DNA from 4 places in the Anoxybacillus sp. UARK-01 genome. Region 2 is predicted to be linked to each of the others. Evidence: riboswitches for the same ligand, from Rfam matches in the RefSeq annotation. Region 2 holds a riboswitch; each other region holds the start of a gene.
The links. Region 2 has a riboswitch for cobalamin ahead of B6A27_RS04750 (ribonucleoside-diphosphate reductase subunit alpha). Riboswitches for the same ligand answer to the same signal wherever they lie in the genome.
Positions count from the first base shown of each region.

Region 1 (2,204 bases), on a different contig from region 2:
GAGATGCTGGATGTTTGGCAAAGTTGCTGCTGATGTTCTCGGATTAAGTGATATCGGCTCTGTCATTAAACCCGAAAATTATGATAAAGTGGACGCAGACGATTATGTGATGCATGAAGATGGAGAAAAGATTTATTTTTTGATTAAGTCCAAATCAGATGAATATTGCTTTACTAACCGAGCGCTTATTCATTTAGATGGGACGAGCGCGACAAGTAAAAAGCGAACGCTGCGCCGTTATGATTACTATAAGCATCCAATTGCTGGCGTATCGCTTGAGACGGCAGGCACGGTCGATTTAGATGTAGAGATTAAATTTACTATCGGATCGGAGCACTATTCGATTGATGTGCATAAAAAGCATCTGGAAGAAGTGAAAGATTTATATAAAGCACTTTTAAAAATTTCAGAAATTTGCCATGAAAATGAAACGACGCTCGACTTTGCGCGAAAAAGTCTCGATGTTGCCTCCTCCGTGCTAGGGCGTGTCGCCAGCACTCCAAACAGCATTGCTGAACAGTTTAAAGAGCTAAATCAAATCGCGTTCAACTGGCTTGTTGAGACTAAGAAGCAGTATACAGTGAAAGATTTTGGGGATGTATTTGAACGCTATATTAACAATTAATAGCGATCCAAACGACTCGAATGGCGCTAAACTGCTGTTCGAGTCGTTTTTGCGGTAAGCCGGTGGATGTGCTTTCATCACGCCAATGCGTTAAAAAATGAGATCCATATAAATAGAGACGGGAAAAATGGCGAATTCCGTCATTTTTTTGTTGCCAAACAGCCTTTCGTCCTTTAATATTGTAACTGTCAATTGTTCGATTATTTTTTACAATTGCATATCGATGCAGAAGGGTGCCGAAGTGAGCGAATCGCTAATAGGCTTAATAGGGAATCTGGTGCGAATCCAGAACTGTCCCCGCAACTGTAAATGCTGACGAAATGAAATAACCACTGTGCGGTATTGATGGGCAAGCTGTTGACCGCATGGGAAGGTTCAAAGTAGGATGAAGCATAAGTCAGTAGACCTGCCCTGACTGCTCGATGTTTCCAATCTTCGGGGGGTGAGATGGCGAAACGGCAAAAGGTGGCTATTATGCTGCCACAACTCTATGGTTTGTCGTTTCTTGCTCATTCCGTCCGGGATGGGCATTTTTTAATTTATATGTGCAGGAGGAGAAACCATGATGAAGCAACTGAGGTATTATACGTGGCTGCTTGTGTTGATGCTGACGTTCGGCCTTCTTGCCGCGTGCGGTAATCAAGAAACAGACAAATCCACTCATTCATCCAATGCGAAGCAAGAAGCAACAGCTGCTTTCCCGGTAACCGTTAAGGACGGATTAGGGGAAGAGGTCACGATTCAGTCCGAACCGAAAAAAATCGTTTCGTTAATTCCGAGCAATACGGAAATTGCCTATGAACTTGGTTTAGGAGAGAAAATGGTTGGAGTCAGTGATTTTGATAACTATCCGGAAGATGTAAAAAATAAAGAAAAAATTGGCGGCATGGAGTTTAACGTGGAGAAAATTATTTCACTCAAGCCTGATTTAGTGCTTGCCCACGCATCGAGTGCCCATAATTCGCGGGACGGCCTGCAGCAGCTGAAGGATGCGGGAATTACAGTGCTTGTTGTGAACGATGCCAAAACATTTGATGATGTTTACCATTCGATCCAATTAATTGGACAAGCAACAGGGACAACGAAAAAAGCCGATCAAATTGTTAACCAGATGAAATCAAAGCTTGAAGCCATCAAGGAAAAAGCAAAAAACGTGAAAAATCCGGTAAAAGTATGGGTGGAAGTGCAGCCGGCGCCACAAATTTATACAGCAGGAAAGGGAACATTTATCAATGACATGCTGCAAGCGATTTCAGCAGAAAATGTGGCTGGCGATCAAGAAGGATGGCCGATGTTTACGGAAGAAAAAGCGGTAGCGCTCAATCCGGATGTAATTGTTGTCACGTATGGAGACTATGTGAAAGATGCTGTAAAGCAAGTGATGGCACGACCGGCGTGGAAGGACGTTTCGGCGGTTAAAAATCAACGCGTATATGAGGTGAATTCTGATTTAGTCACAAGATCAGGCCCACGCCTTGTTGAAGGGGTAGAGGAACTTGCCAAAGTCATTTATCCGGAAATCTTTAAATAATATAATTGCCTACGTCATCGCTCTTACGGCGGTGGTCGTGTGCATGTT
Region 1 covers NZ_NASY01000047.1:323,816-326,019, forward strand. The annotation lists gene B6A27_RS13780 (PH domain-containing protein) at 11-625, shown strand; cobalamin riboswitch at 840-1,053, shown strand; gene B6A27_RS13785 (ABC transporter substrate-binding protein) at 1,191-2,156, shown strand; gene B6A27_RS13790 (FecCD family ABC transporter permease) at 2,122-2,204, shown strand, end outside.
Region 1: linked by a shared signal. The riboswitch ahead of B6A27_RS13785 (ABC transporter substrate-binding protein) and the one ahead of B6A27_RS04750 (ribonucleoside-diphosphate reductase subunit alpha) in region 2 are both predicted to bind cobalamin.

Region 2 (2,204 bases):
TTCATCGCGATAAAACATAAATGGTGTGCCTGATTCTAGCTGGCTGCGCATAATGCTTTTCATAATTTCAATAGCTGGAACTCTCTCTTTTGAAAGGCGCTTTTCTTGAACGCATTCCCAATATTTTTGACGAAAACTGCCGTCCCCTTTTTCTTCATCATAAAAGTCTTCTAGACTGAATCCCATGATTTGTCGTATTTCGTGTGGATCAAATAAATACCAATCTCCGCGTTTTTCTACTTGCTCCATAAATAAATCAGGGATGCAAACGCCTGTGAATAAATCGTGTGTCCTCATCCGTTCATCGCCATTGTTTAATTTGGCATCTAAAAAAGCAAAAATATCTTTATGCCACACGTCTAAGTAGACAGAGATGGCTCCTTTTCTTTGGCCAAGCTGATCGACGCTGACAGCGGTGTTATTCAATTGCTTCATCCATGGAATCACGCCGGATGAAATCCCTTTAAATCCTTTAATATCGCTGCCGCGGCTGCGAATCTTTCCGAGATAGACGCCAATGCCGCCCCCTGCCTTGGAAAGGTTAGCAATATCGGTATTGCTGTCGTAAATACCTTGCAGGCTGTCATCAATCGTATCGATAAAGCAGCTTGATAGCTGACCATAGTTTTTTCCTGCATTGGCTAAAGTCGGAGTGGCAACCGTCATATATAAATTGCTTAATGCCCAGTATGCTTCTCGGATAAAGGCAAGTCGCTGCGTTTTTGGCTCTTTGGCCATCAATGTCATCGCGATGATGAGAAAGCGCTCTTGCGGCAGTTCATATAAATTTCTTTCATAATCACGGGCAAGATAGCGATCTGCAAGCGTGCGGAGACCGATATAGGTAAATAGCTTGTCTTTTTCTGGATTGATGATCGCTCCAATCTCTTTAATTTCTTCTTTTTCATAATCATCAAGCAAAGAATGGTTGTAAACTCCCTTGGAAACGAGAGAAGCGACCAGCTCGTAAAAATCACCGTAGCGTTCTTTTGGATGATAACCGCGATTTTGAGCTGCTTCGTGATAAAGCTTCTGTAAATAAATGCGGGCGCAAACAAAGGTCCAGTCTGGTTCTGCTTCGCTAATATATGAAAGTCCCTCAAGAATGCAATCATTTGCCATTTGTTCGAAGGACGCAGTGTCTTTGTTTTGAATCATGCGAAGCACACGCTTGATATATTCGGATGTGTCTAGATGAGGAAATTCATTTGTAAGATCATGAATCCAGGCAATCAATTCTTCTTGAGAAACGGTTTGAAAAGTAAACGTCATTATCGGCTCCTCCTCTTTCCAATAAAAAAATCCACTCCGGATTGAGTGGATGAAACGATAGTATAAAAAGGAATAAAACTTCCCTTCTTAAACCATCGCTTCATCTTCTCCCTCCCCGAAGAATGTGAAACGAAACAAGCAAGGCAGGTCTCCTGACTTGTGCTTCTTCCTACTTTGGATCCTTCCCGTATACGCGCCGTATAAGCTTTCGTATACAGTGGAGCTTCCATTTCGTCCGCACATACAGTTGCGGGGGCAGTTCTGGATTTACACCAGATTCCCTATTAAGTCCTAAGGGACACCTTTACTTGTGGTTTGTTCTACTATATATAGTTTTTGTTTTTATTCTTCGATACAATATATTGTGTTTGTTAGTTGCACTGGTATCATCATATAATAAATCAATGGAAAATTCAACTATAATATTTCTGAAGTGGAAAAATAAAAAACGCGCTCGATCGGCGCGTTTATTTTTGAAGTGGGAGAAATTTAATAAGCAGCGAGCGAATCAGTAAACCGGTGAGCACACCAGGAATAACTGAGAGCATTGGCAGCCAAATTGGTCCAAAAAAAATGCCGAAGATGGTAACGCGGGAAGAGTACATCAGTCCAACTGTGACAAAATAAGCTGAAAAAACGAATGGAAGAAAAGCGTAAGGAGAGCGACCACCGTCAGCATCTTTATAAGCATCCCACATTGCAAAAAAATACAAACACGGATAAAACATAAGCCATTGAAAATCAATGACTTGGGTTGCTTCGATTGTTTTTCCCAAAAAGCTCAGGCGAATGGCTTCATTAAATCGGGATTGAGAGTTTACAATAAATTCTAATAAAATAAAGATGGTTCCTTTGAGATACTTTTGATTCAAAAGCTGTCCGAATCCTGGTAAAGCAATACTCCATAACAACCGTTCAATTGCTTTCACGTT
Region 2 covers NZ_NASY01000031.1:53,054-55,257, forward strand. The annotation lists gene B6A27_RS04750 (ribonucleoside-diphosphate reductase subunit alpha) at 1-1,272, opposite strand, end outside; cobalamin riboswitch at 1,398-1,594, opposite strand; gene B6A27_RS04755 (hypothetical protein) at 1,740-2,201, opposite strand.

Region 3 (2,204 bases), on a different contig from region 2:
TCGCTGCGAAATGTTATACCTTTTTCCTAAACGATACACCCCGTATGCTACTAGCGGACCGCATACCGCCATTGACATCGCGTTCGCTCCTAATGTCGTCAATCCCCCATGCGCCAGTAGTAACGCTTGGAATAAAAGAACGATGCTCCCCATCACCGTCATCGTTAGCGGACCAAATAAGACGGCCCCGAGCCCGACTCCAGTCGGATGGGAGCTGCTGCCTGTCACCGATGGGATTTTTAATGCCGAAAGTACAAAGGTAAAAGCTCCTGAAAGCGCAATCAACAATTTTAATTCAGGATGGCGCTTTGTGATCTTCATCAGCGCTCGCACTCCGGCGATGAAAAACGGCAGAAAAACAATCCACCAAAATAGCGCCCATTTCACCGGCAAAAATCCTTCCATAATATGCATAGCATAGGCTGGTGTACCGCTATTGACAGTAAAATAAACAACAAGGCCACATAGCAGCAGCAGAAACTTCCATTGCTTCATACCCTCTCCTCCTTGATGCTAGCTTTTTTAGTAATGCCAACCGCAGCTGTTGGATGGCACATCGATAATCCATCTTCTCCATACTGATAGGTGACGATATCTTTTAAAGGATCACCATCTTTTAAATGTGTTTGGACAAGCTCTCTTCCTTTATCCGGCGTCACCCCCTTGTACCAAACTCCTTGCGGATACACGATTACTACGCACGCATCATTACAGCGGCCATTGCAGCGCGTTCTCGTTGTGTGTACAGTGCTGTCCAATTCCAGCCGCGCAATTTCATCACGAATGGCGATTGTCACCTCCTCTCCGCCTTTTCGCATGCAGCTGCCGCCGTTACAGATCAATACGTGATGCTTTACTCCAGTTAAATTCCACGTTGTCACACCGATCCTCTCCTTTTTGATGAAATAAAAAAGCACCTCTATCGATAGAGGTGCAGAAAAATGCATACGGCCAATCACAAATGCATATGTATACCATTCCCCCGCACGTCTACCTATAATCCCGTAGGTATCCGGCCGAGCAAATAAGGCAGGTCTCCTGACTTAGAATCATCGCTTCATTGCGCCTTCCCGAAGTTTCCTTCAGTGACATGATGCAATGAAGCTCCTCATCACAGTGGCGGGTACCGTGACGGCTTTTCACCGTACTTCCCTTTTAAGCCTGTCCCAATAGAGAAAGGCACCTTACTTGCTTTAGCAAACGATTCAATGATTCAGTTGTTCCTCCACAATGATATGATGAATTTTCGAAAAAAGTCAACCATTTTTATTTTTCGAACAGTTTTGTTTTAGCGACAACAACTCCATCGCTATCAACATACACATGCGCGCCCGGCTCCCAATGTACGCCCCCGAATTCAAGAACGTGATCACGCGCCCCTTTCCCTTCTTTTTTGCTTTTGACAGGGCATGTCCCAAGAGCGATTACGCCAAGCGGCATTTGCGCAATTTCAGCTGAATCGCGAATGCAACCATGGACAATCACGCCTGCAAGTCCTCGTTCACAAGCGATTTGTGCCAGACGATCTCCGAGCAATGCACAATTTCGCGAACCTTTTCCATCAACAACTAACACCGTGCCTGCCGGAATGGTTTCTAGCGCTTCGCGAACGAGCACATTGTCCTCGAATACCTCAACAGTGGCAATCGGTCCGGAAAACTCTGTTTTTCCGCCATAAGAATGCAACGGTAATTGGCACACTTGCAGCTCCGACAAAAATTGATCACATAAATCTGCTGTCTTCATTTAATTTCCCTTCCCCCATTTTTCTTTGTCTATTAAATCCTTTTGACATTTTGAAAAAAAATCCTGCAAAATCCGTCAAAAAAAAAAACAGAGGAACGGTGAAATAAGAAGAACTAATATGGTTTCCCGCAAGTGTGGATGATCATTTTACTAAAAATATGGAATGATTGAGCTAGACACAAGCTTTTCTGCCATATGCATGCCCAGTCGGCAAGTCATTTGCTTGCCGACTACGGTAGAAAAGCTGGGAATCAAGTAATGCCAATGATTTTTATTGGATCATCAGCACACCGGATTGTTTACATAAAATTATTATCGTAACACATTCTAGTCGAGCCTCTGCAGGCAGTCCCTATATAAGCAGGTTTCGACAGCACGCTTTGGCGTGACCGAGACAAGTCAGCGGCCTATCCTCTAACCGTGGTTCTCCATTTTATACAGCACGAGAAATAAAACAA
Region 3 covers NZ_NASY01000041.1:92,710-94,913, reverse strand. The annotation lists gene B6A27_RS09200 (energy-coupling factor ABC transporter permease) at 1-495, opposite strand, end outside; gene B6A27_RS09195 ((2Fe-2S) ferredoxin domain-containing protein) at 492-881, opposite strand; cobalamin riboswitch at 1,012-1,202, opposite strand; gene rraA (ribonuclease E activity regulator RraA) at 1,267-1,746, opposite strand.
Region 3: linked by a shared signal. The riboswitch ahead of B6A27_RS09195 ((2Fe-2S) ferredoxin domain-containing protein) and the one ahead of B6A27_RS04750 (ribonucleoside-diphosphate reductase subunit alpha) in region 2 are both predicted to bind cobalamin.

Region 4 (2,204 bases), on a different contig from region 2:
ATAAAAAAGGATTAATCCCCTTGTCCATGATGAACACCTCCCTATCCTCCGTAGGTAAAAGCAGTGTTGTCAGAACAGGCAGGTCTCCTGACTTAAGGATCATTGCTTTCCGCTCGCCTTCCCAATCTTTGATCAGTGGCAGTAAAGCGGAAAGCTCCTCTATTACAGTGGCGGGACCGTGCCGGAATCTCACCGGTCTTCCCTTTTCATCCGCAGGGAGCCTTGGACTGGGCCATTTAGTCTTGACTCACCTTTGGAACCTGTTCCCACATTTATTTTCTTGTTCGCCAAGAAAAAAACGCTTCAAACCTCCATTCTAAGCCTGTCATGAAGTATCAGAAAAATTTTACAATAACCCTATCATTCTTCGAAAAAATTGTCAAGGAGATTAAGTCTTCTGATTCATGGCGCAAATCTAATTTCGACAGAAGTCGATCGCTTTTATTAAGATTAATCATTCAAAAAGAGCATTCCAGTTTCAAAGCGTAACAAGTATCAGCCAATAAGCTGTAGACCGTGTTGTTCGAATGCTCAACCGTTGAAATCGGAGCATCACCTTCTCATTTTTTATCCTTAAGTTATATCTAGATAACTTTCATGATCGAACACTGTCGGAAGCAGCCCAGGCCACCTGTTAGAAAGTTAAGAATTTTTTTGTTTTCGTCTCAGAAAAAATATGATATAGTGAACTTGAAAATTGAATAACTTTGGTTAGGATCAGGTACCGGTAAGCAAAAGAGCGCTTGACCGGTTTAAAAGGGAAGTTCGGTGCAAATCCGACGCTGTCCCGCAACTGTAAATGGGAGCAACCTGCCAAAACCACTGTTGAATGCTTGACATATCAACGGGAAGGGGCTAGGAAGCGATGAACATAAGCCAGGAGACCTGCCTGATTCGGTCCACACCAAAAACCTACGAGGATAGGGGGTGTTGAGGAAGCGGAAAAACATATGTTTTTTTGTATATGTTTTTCATAGGGGATCGTATGCGCTTTTTCAGCATCTTCATTTGCGAAGATGCTTTTTTTATTTGCTTCAAGCGCATGTCCATCATTCGAATCGTATCGGAACTTGAGAACGAAAGGACAGACATCATGCACAACACATTCGGAACAAAGCAATATTTTTTGGAAGCGTTTAAGCAAACGGTCATGAACAATTTTACAAAACATCCACCCGTTTCTTTAATGGATCTGTACGATCATTATCAATCGGAAATTGCCGTCCGCCTCCCTTTGTCAGAACAGCCATCATGCCGTGCTAATTTGCAGCAAGCATATCAAGAAATACGACAAGAACTTGTTTTCAGCAAGGAGTCGGCCGACGAAAGCAAATGATTTTAAATGAAGGAGGGATCTTTTTGGAATTTCGTCCGGGGTTAGAAGAAATCATAGCGGCTGAAACGAAAATTTCATTTCTTGATGTGGAGAATGAAGAAATCGTCATCCGGGGATATGATCTGATCAAGCTGGCAGAAACCAAAACATATACCGAGGCAGCACATCTGCTTATTGAAGGAAAACTACCGTCACCGCCAGAAAAAGAGCGCTTTGAAATGCAGCTTCACACACAAAGAACACTGCCGCAAGAACTGGTGAAAATTTTGAAGCAGCTGCCGCAAACTGCCCATCCGATGGATGCACTGCGAACCGGTATTTCCGTTTTAGCCAGCTTTGACCCACATCTCGATGAACGAACAGAAGCGGCTAATAAAGAAAAAGCGATTAAGCTTTTGGCTCAAATACCTGCCATTATTGCAAGCAGCCATCGCCTGTTGCATAACCATCCAGTCGTTCCATCGCACCAAGAACTCTCTTACAGCGCCAATTTTCTATATATGCTGACAGGGAAGCAACCAAGCGAGCTGGAAGTGAAAATATTTGACCGTTCGCTCATCGCTTATATTGAACATGAGCTGCCAAACTCGACATTTACAGCGCGGGTCATTTCCTCCACCCACGCCGATTTGTACGGAGCATTGACAGGGGCTGTGTCATCGTTAAAGGGGCATCTTCATGGAGGAGCCAACGAGGCCGTTATGTATATGCTCAAAGAAGCGGAATCGCCAGAAAAATACAAACAGCTGCTCTATCAAAAGCTAGCCAATAAGGAACGAATTATGGGATTTGGTCATCGCGTATACATGAAAAAGATGGATCCACGAGCCTTGCTTATGAAAAAGGCGCTTCAAGAGCTTAGCGAAGT
Region 4 covers NZ_NASY01000026.1:45,596-47,799, forward strand. The annotation lists cobalamin riboswitch at 61-241, opposite strand; cobalamin riboswitch at 703-907, shown strand; gene B6A27_RS03280 (hypothetical protein) at 1,094-1,336, shown strand; gene mmgD (citrate synthase) at 1,333-2,204, shown strand, end outside.
Region 4: linked by a shared signal. The riboswitch ahead of B6A27_RS03280 (hypothetical protein) and the one ahead of B6A27_RS04750 (ribonucleoside-diphosphate reductase subunit alpha) in region 2 are both predicted to bind cobalamin.